DNA from 2 places in the Massilia phyllosphaerae genome. Region 1 is predicted to be linked to the other one. Evidence: predicted binding sites of a transcription regulator. Region 1 holds the regulator's gene; the other holds the start of a gene.
The links. Region 1 encodes FliA, which starts transcription of late flagellar genes. Its sites were predicted from a motif close to CTAAAGTTTNNNNNNNNNNNGCCGNTA; they were not measured.

Region 1 (3,406 bases):
GCAGCGCGACCAGATGGTGACCGAGCAGGTGGCGATGCTGACCGACAGCGGCGCCAACGTGCAGCGCCTGCTGTGCCTGAACGCGACCGCGACCAACGAAACCCTGAACGAAGTGGTGCGCGCCTACCAGGGCAGCGGCCTGGCCGGCTGCATCATGACCAAGATGGACGAAGCCGCCTCGATCGGCAACGTGCTGGACGCGATCATCCGCAACAAGCTGAACCTGCACTACATCTCGAACGGCCAGCGCGTGCCGGAAGACCTGCACCTGGCCGACCGCGCGCTGCTGGTCGACCGCGCCTTCCGCAGCAAGCGCGACGCCGCTTCGCAACTGCTTGACGCCGACCTGGCGCCGCTGATGTCCGGCCTGGGCAACCTGAACAACGACCGTTCGCTGCGCGAGGTGTATGTTGGCTAGTTTCGACTTTGACCAGGCCGAAGGCCTGCGCCGGATGCTGGCCGGCCCCAAGCCGCGTATCGTGACTTTCCTTTCCGCCACGCCCCAGGACGACAAGGGCGCAATGCTGGTCAACCTGGGCGCCTCGCTGGCCCAGTCCGGCAACGACGTGATGATCGTCGACGCCTGCGCGCGCGACTACGGCGTGGCCCGGCGCCTCGGCGTCGACCACGGCGCCAGCCTGCTGCAGGTGGCGCGCCAGGAGTGCGCGCTGAACCAGGTGATCCATGCGGTGCCGCAGGGCTTTTCGGTGGTATCGATGGGCAGTGCGCCGCGGACCCATGACGATGCGCGCCGCCTGGCCAACACCTTCGACGTGCTGGTCAAGCAGTCGGCCGGCAGCATCATCATCGTCGACGGCGAGTTCCCGGCGGACGGCGCATTCCCGGTGCCGGTCATGGCGTCGTCGGAGATCGTGGTGCAGGTGTCGACCAGCGCGATGTCGATCACGAATGCCTACGCACTGGTCAAGCGCCTGTCGCAGCACCTGGGACGGCGTCCCTTCGGTATCCTGGTCACCGGCGCAACCGAAGCCGAGGCGAAAGTGGTATACGATAATATGGCATCTGCGGCAACTCGTTACCTGGCGGTAACCTTGAGCTCGATGGGCTCGGTACCGGCCGACGAATACCTGCAGCGCGCGGCGCGCCTCGGCCGCGCCGTGGTCGACGCCTTCCCGCTGGCGGGCGCGTCGGTGGCGTTCCGGCGCCTGGCCGGACGCTTCGCAGGATCGGGTGCAGGCGCGGGCATGGGTGCGCAGGGCAGGGCCGCGTGAGCGGCGGGATCAATCTATCATCGAATTCAATGTACACGGTCAAAGGGAAAGCGGACAAGAATACTTTGCTGACGGAGCACATGCCGTTGGTGAAGCGCCTCGCCCACCAGATGAAGGCCAAGCTGCCGCCGTCCGTCGAGGTCGATGACCTGATCCAGGCCGGCATGATCGGCCTGCTGGACGCGATTCAGCGCTACGAGGAAAACCACGGCGCCCAGTTCGAGACCTATGCGGTGCTGCGCATCCGCGGCGCCATGCTGGACGAATTGCGCAGCAGCGACTGGATGCCGCGCTCGACGCGCCAGAACATGCGCAAGGTCGAGGCCGCGATGAACGCGCTGCAGCAGCAGCTGGGCCGCCCGCCGAGCGAGTCGGAAGTGGCGAAGTCGCTCAAGCTGTCGCTGGCCGATTACCAGGACATGCTGGGCGATTCCGGCGGGCACCAGTTACTCTACTATGAAGATTTCCACAGCGGCGACGGCGACGAGGGCAGCGACAGCTTCCTCGACCGCTATGCGGTCGACGACGCCGATCCGCTGCGCGCGCTGCTCGATACCGACTTCCGCCAGGCCGTGATCGACGCCATCGACAACCTGCCGCCGCGCGAGAAGATGCTGATGGGCCTGTACTACGAGGAAGAGCTGAACCTGAAGGAAATCGGCGCCGTGATGGGCGTGTCCGAATCGCGCGTCTCGCAGCTGCATACCCAGGCCGTGGCGCGCATGCGTGCCTACCTGAAGGAGCTGGCGTGGACCTGAGCAGCCTGCTCGGTCTGGCGCTGGCGCTGGCCGGCATCTTCGTCGGCCATTCGCTCGATGGCGGCAAGATGTCCTCGCTGGTGCAGCCGGCGGCGTTCGCGATCGTGGTGGTCGGCACCTTCGGCGCGGTGCTGCTGCAATCCAAGCGCAAGGCCTTCATGCGCGGCGTGCGCATGCTGCGCTGGGTGTTCGTGCCGCCGAAAGACCGCCGGCCCCAGCTGGCGCGCGAGATCCACCTGTGGAGCCTGTCGGCGCGGCGCGATGGCCTGCTGTCGCTGGAACAGTACATGGCCAAGGCCGACCCCTTCATCCAGAAGGGCCTGCGGCTGGTGGTCGACGGCATCCAGCCGGACAAGCTGCGCAGCCTGATGTACACCGAGATCAACAACTACGAATTCCGCGAACGGCAAGCCGCGCGCATCTGGGAATCGGCGGCCGGCTACGCGCCCACGGTCGGCATCCTGGGCGCCGTGCTCGGCCTCATCCACGTGATGGAAAACCTGAGCGACCCGTCGCGCCTGGGCGCCGGCATCGCGGTCGCCTTCGTGTCCACCGTGTACGGCGTCGGGCTAGCCAATTTGTTCTTCTACCCGGTCGGCAACAAGATCAAGGGCATCGTCACCGAGCGCGTGGCCGAGTACGAGATCCTGACCGACGTCTTTCATGACATGGCCACCGGCGACTACACGCGCGTGATCGAAGAGCGCGTGGCCTGCCTGCTGGCCGAGCACTGAGCGCCGCACCCACCATGCCGCGCCGCAAACGCTACCAGGAAGACGACGAGAACCACGAGCGCTGGCTGATTTCCTATGCCGACTTCATCACGCTGCTGTTCGCCTTCTTCGTCGTGATGTATGCGGTCTCGGTGGTCAACGTCGGCAAGTACACGGTGCTGTCGGAAGCGCTGGGCGACGCCTTCGGCGGCCGCGGCGCGGCGACCCGCCCCAACACCCAGGTCGAGCTGGAGGCGCTGCCGCTGTCGAACATCATCGCCCACAAGCGTCTTGAGGCGGCCAAGCGCGACCGCGAGCGCCTCGACCTGCTGGCGCGCAAGCTCGACAGCGTGCTGGCGCCGCTGGTCCGCAGCGGCAAGGTGCGCGTGACCCGCAACGCGCGCGGCATCACCATCGACATCAACGCCAGCATCCTGTTCATGGAAGGCGACGCCGGCCTCACCGGCCGTGCGCGCGAGACCCTGCAGGCGGTGGCGCAATTGCTCAAGGACGATCCGCACGCGATCGAGGTCGAGGGCCACACCGACGACGCGCCGATCGCAAATGCCGCCTTTCCATCCAACTGGGAACTGTCGGCAGTGCGTGCCAGCACCGTGGTGCGCCTGTTCGTCGACAACGGCGTGGCCGAGCGCCGCCTGGCGGCGGTGGGGCGCGGCGCCAACCGGCCGCTGGCCCCGAACGA
Region 2 (3,406 bases), on a different contig from region 1:
GGCGTCCACGAAGGCCTTGGGCAGCACGCCCGCCATCTGGTTGATGCGGTGGAAGGCCAGGTAATCCTTCCAGGTCGCCAGGTCGATGCGCTCGACCAGCGCGGCGGTGCCCTTCATGGCCGACGGGTGCCAGACGATGAACTTGTCCTGGTCGCCCAGCTGGGCCGCCTTGAAGAAGGCGTTCCAGTCCAGGCCCGGGGCGTTGGCCGTGAAGTCCTTCAGGGTCCAGGTATTGTCGGCCTTGAGCACGTCGGCCGAGTCGGCGCGGCTGGCGTGGCCGTTGGCGATGTCGACCTCGAGCGCGAACACCTTGGCGGCGCGCGCGTCGGCATCGTTCTCAGTTTTACTGTAGCCGGCCAGTTTCAGCATCGTGGCGATGTGTTTCTGGTACTGCGTGCGCAGGCCGGCCATGCGCTCGCTGCTGTCCAGGTAGTAGGCGCGGTCGGGCATGCCCAGGCCGCCCTGCAGCAGGTAAGGCATGTTGCGCGCGGTGTCGTGCAGGCCTTGCGCGACCCACAGGCCGAACACATTCTCGGTGAAGAAATCGGTATTGTTCAGCGGGTCGACGTCGGCGCGCAGGCTGTCGCCCAGTGCGCGCACCAGGCCCGGCTTGTCCTTGATCGCGGCAATCCGGTCCAGCTGCGGCTTGAGCGGCGCCACGCCCCTGGCTTCGATCGCGCCTTCGTTCATGTAGGCGGCAAAGTAATCGCCGACCTTGCGCGCCTCGCTGTTGGCGCCCTTGTCCTTGCCCGCATCCTCGATCAGCTTGACGATGCGCTGGTTGGTCTCCTCGGCCAGGCTGGCCATCGCGCCCCAGCTGCTGCGGTCGGCCGGGATGTCGGTCTTGGACAGCCAGCCGCCGTTCGCCCACGCAAAGAAATCGTCGCCGGGACGCAGGGTGCCGTTCGCCGGCGCGGTGTCCGCGGCTGCCCCCTTGTCGGCGGACGCAGTCGGCTTGGCCGGCGCAGCAGCCTGGCCACCCGCGAAAGCGGCGGAGGCAAACGCGCCGCATAGGGCAAGGACGATGGCAGTGTGTCGGATCGGTGTCCAGCTGGTCTTCATGGGTTCCCCTAGTGACGGATTATCCGTGTAGTTTACTGCAATGTACCGGCCGGGAGGCCTTCCGCAGCCAGGCCACCAAAACATGCGCCATGGTTGCCGACGCGTGCTTGCTATCCCTTGTCGAAATTTATTTTAAAAATTTCTTTTGAAAACCCTAAAGTTCCCCAGTGCACGACCGTTAAAGGGAGACAACCGGTAATCCAGCCGGCGCTAGTCCCTTACAAGTGTGACAACATGACGTCGAACGAAGTCCTCGCAATGTACGAAAACATCGCTGCCATCACTGGCCGCATGGCGGTTGCCGCGCGCGAGGGAGACTGGGATGGCCTGGCCCGGCTGGAAACGCAATGCGCGCTGCACTCGAGCGCTGCCCGCGCCGGCGTGCCGCCGCTGGAAGGCGACCAGCGCAAGCGCAAGATCGACCTGCTCAAGCAGATCATGGCCAACGACCGCATGGTGCGCGACGTCACCGAACCCTGGATGGGCCAGCTCGACCGCGCGATGCGCCCGGCACACTGATTTATCCCTGGCGGCCGGCATCGGCACCCCAGCGGCAGCACATCGAACCCCGCAGCGCCTGCGCTCCGGGGTTTTTTCATGCCCGCCGCAACCCTAGGCCGGCGCCTGGACGTGCAGGCTGCGGCCCGCCATGATGCCGTCGAGGTTGCACTCGACCCAGTCCACCACTTCGTGCAGCCGGGCGCTGATCTCCTCGCCCAGCGGGGTCAGGCGGTATTCGACACGCTGCGACGGACCGGGATGCGCGACGCGCTGCACGAAGCCGTCCTGCTCGAGCCATTGCAGGGTCTGGATCAGCATCCGCTCGCTGATGCCGCCCACCTTGCGCCGCAGCTCGCCGAAGCGATGGGCGCCGTCGCCCAGTGCCACCAGCAGCAATACCCCCCACCGGCTGGTGACGTGCTTGAGCACCTCGCGCGATGGGCAGTGCTCGGACATGACGTCGCCACGCATGGCATGATCGGACAGCGGTTCGTTCATCCCTCTCCTCGCTTTTCTGGTTGACGCCCGGAGTCGCGCAGCGCCGGGCTGTCGGGTCATTGTCGCGCAAAAGCCGGTACGGCGGCGGCGCGCTGAACGGGCGTGCAAGCCCGGAAAAAGGCCGTAAAAAAACCCGCGCGGCTCGCGTCCGCGCGGGTTTTCTATAGACGGATGGCCTTGCCACCCCTCGGTATGGGGAGAGCGATCGCCAGGCATCCCCTGGCGTCGCCTCTTGCCGGTTGCATCCGGCGTCTACGTGCGCACTGTTGGCCCGCAAACCGCTTCCGGGGTCAGGCGCTTCATCAGCGATCATCCGGTTCCCGCGCCACGCAATCGGTGGTGGCTGCGCCGGACCTGAGCCGTTTTTTCATGATCGAAAAGATCACATGCGAACCAGTATAACTCAACATTTACATTTGTGTAGACAAGTTTGTGCGCGCCTATTCCATTGTCGGTTCGACCACTTTTGCGGGGGTACCCGCGGGGGGCGAAGGCGCCTTGCCGCGGCTGGCAAGACGCGCCTTCAGCATGCCGAGCAGACCGTCCGCGGCCGGGGTGGCGGCCCCACGCGACCGGCGTTTCAGGACAAAGGCGGCGGTGGCGGCGGCTGCCAGCAGGGCGATGCCGGCGCCGATCCAGCCCCAGGGGGCGCCGCCCTGCTCCGGCAGCGGCGTCTTCGGCTTGTGCGGCACCAGCGGCTTGATCGAGCTGATCGGCTTGGGGCCTGCGGGCGGGGCCGGCCTGGGCGCGGGCGGCCTGGCTTCGGTGGGCGCGGCGTCCGGCTCGTGGCTGTCGGGTTGGTGTTCTTCGGCCTTCGGTTCGCCGCTCGTCGGTGCTTCGGCTTTGTGGCCGTCGGCACCCGGCGGCTCGGCCTTGTGTTCGTCGGCCTTGTGTTCGCCGTTCTCGTGCTCGCCGCTCTTGGCGGCTACGGTTTTTGCTGCGTCGGCCTTGTGCGTTTCCGCGACAGGCGCGGCGGCCGGCGCGGCCGCGGGCGTCACACCCAGTATTTTCTGCAGGCCCTTGACCTTGTCCTCCAGTGTGGCCAGCTGCGCGCGCAGGGCCGCATTCTTTTCGCCGAGCGCGCTGCAGGCCTGGGCTTCGCCCGGCGTGCAGGCCGTAGGCTGGCCGGCCGCATGCAGGGCAGCCGGCGCGGCCGGCTTGTGGATGGGCAGGGCCGGCAACGGCTTGCGGCGTTCGGCCGGCGGCTGGGCCGCGGCCTTGGCAAGGACCGGCGCGGACGGCGCGGCGGAAGGATCGGCGGCCGCCGGCGCGGCGGTTGGCGCGGCGGTCGAACGTGCGGCCGGCCGCAAGGCGGGTACCAGTGCCGGTGCCGGTAGCGGTGCAG

Region 2: the regulator FliA is predicted to act here: its motif matches at 1,217-1,243, upstream of U1H99_RS22135 (flagellar protein FliT).

Annotation. Positions count from the first base shown of each region.
Region 1 covers NZ_JAXSQX010000001.1:945,749-949,154, forward strand. Annotated here, with positions in the region: gene flhF (flagellar biosynthesis GTPase FlhF) at 1-418, shown strand, start outside; gene U1H99_RS04135 (MinD/ParA family ATP-binding protein) at 411-1,232, shown strand; gene U1H99_RS04140 (RNA polymerase sigma factor FliA) at 1,262-1,990, shown strand; gene U1H99_RS04145 (flagellar motor protein) at 1,981-2,724, shown strand; gene motD (flagellar motor protein MotD) at 2,739-3,406, shown strand, end outside.
Region 2 covers NZ_JAXSQX010000006.1:192,232-195,637, reverse strand. Annotated here, with positions in the region: gene U1H99_RS22140 (M13 family metallopeptidase) at 1-1,062, opposite strand, end outside; gene U1H99_RS22135 (flagellar protein FliT) at 1,297-1,581, shown strand; gene U1H99_RS22130 (winged helix-turn-helix transcriptional regulator) at 1,675-2,034, opposite strand; gene U1H99_RS22125 (FimV/HubP-related protein) at 2,502-3,406, opposite strand, start outside.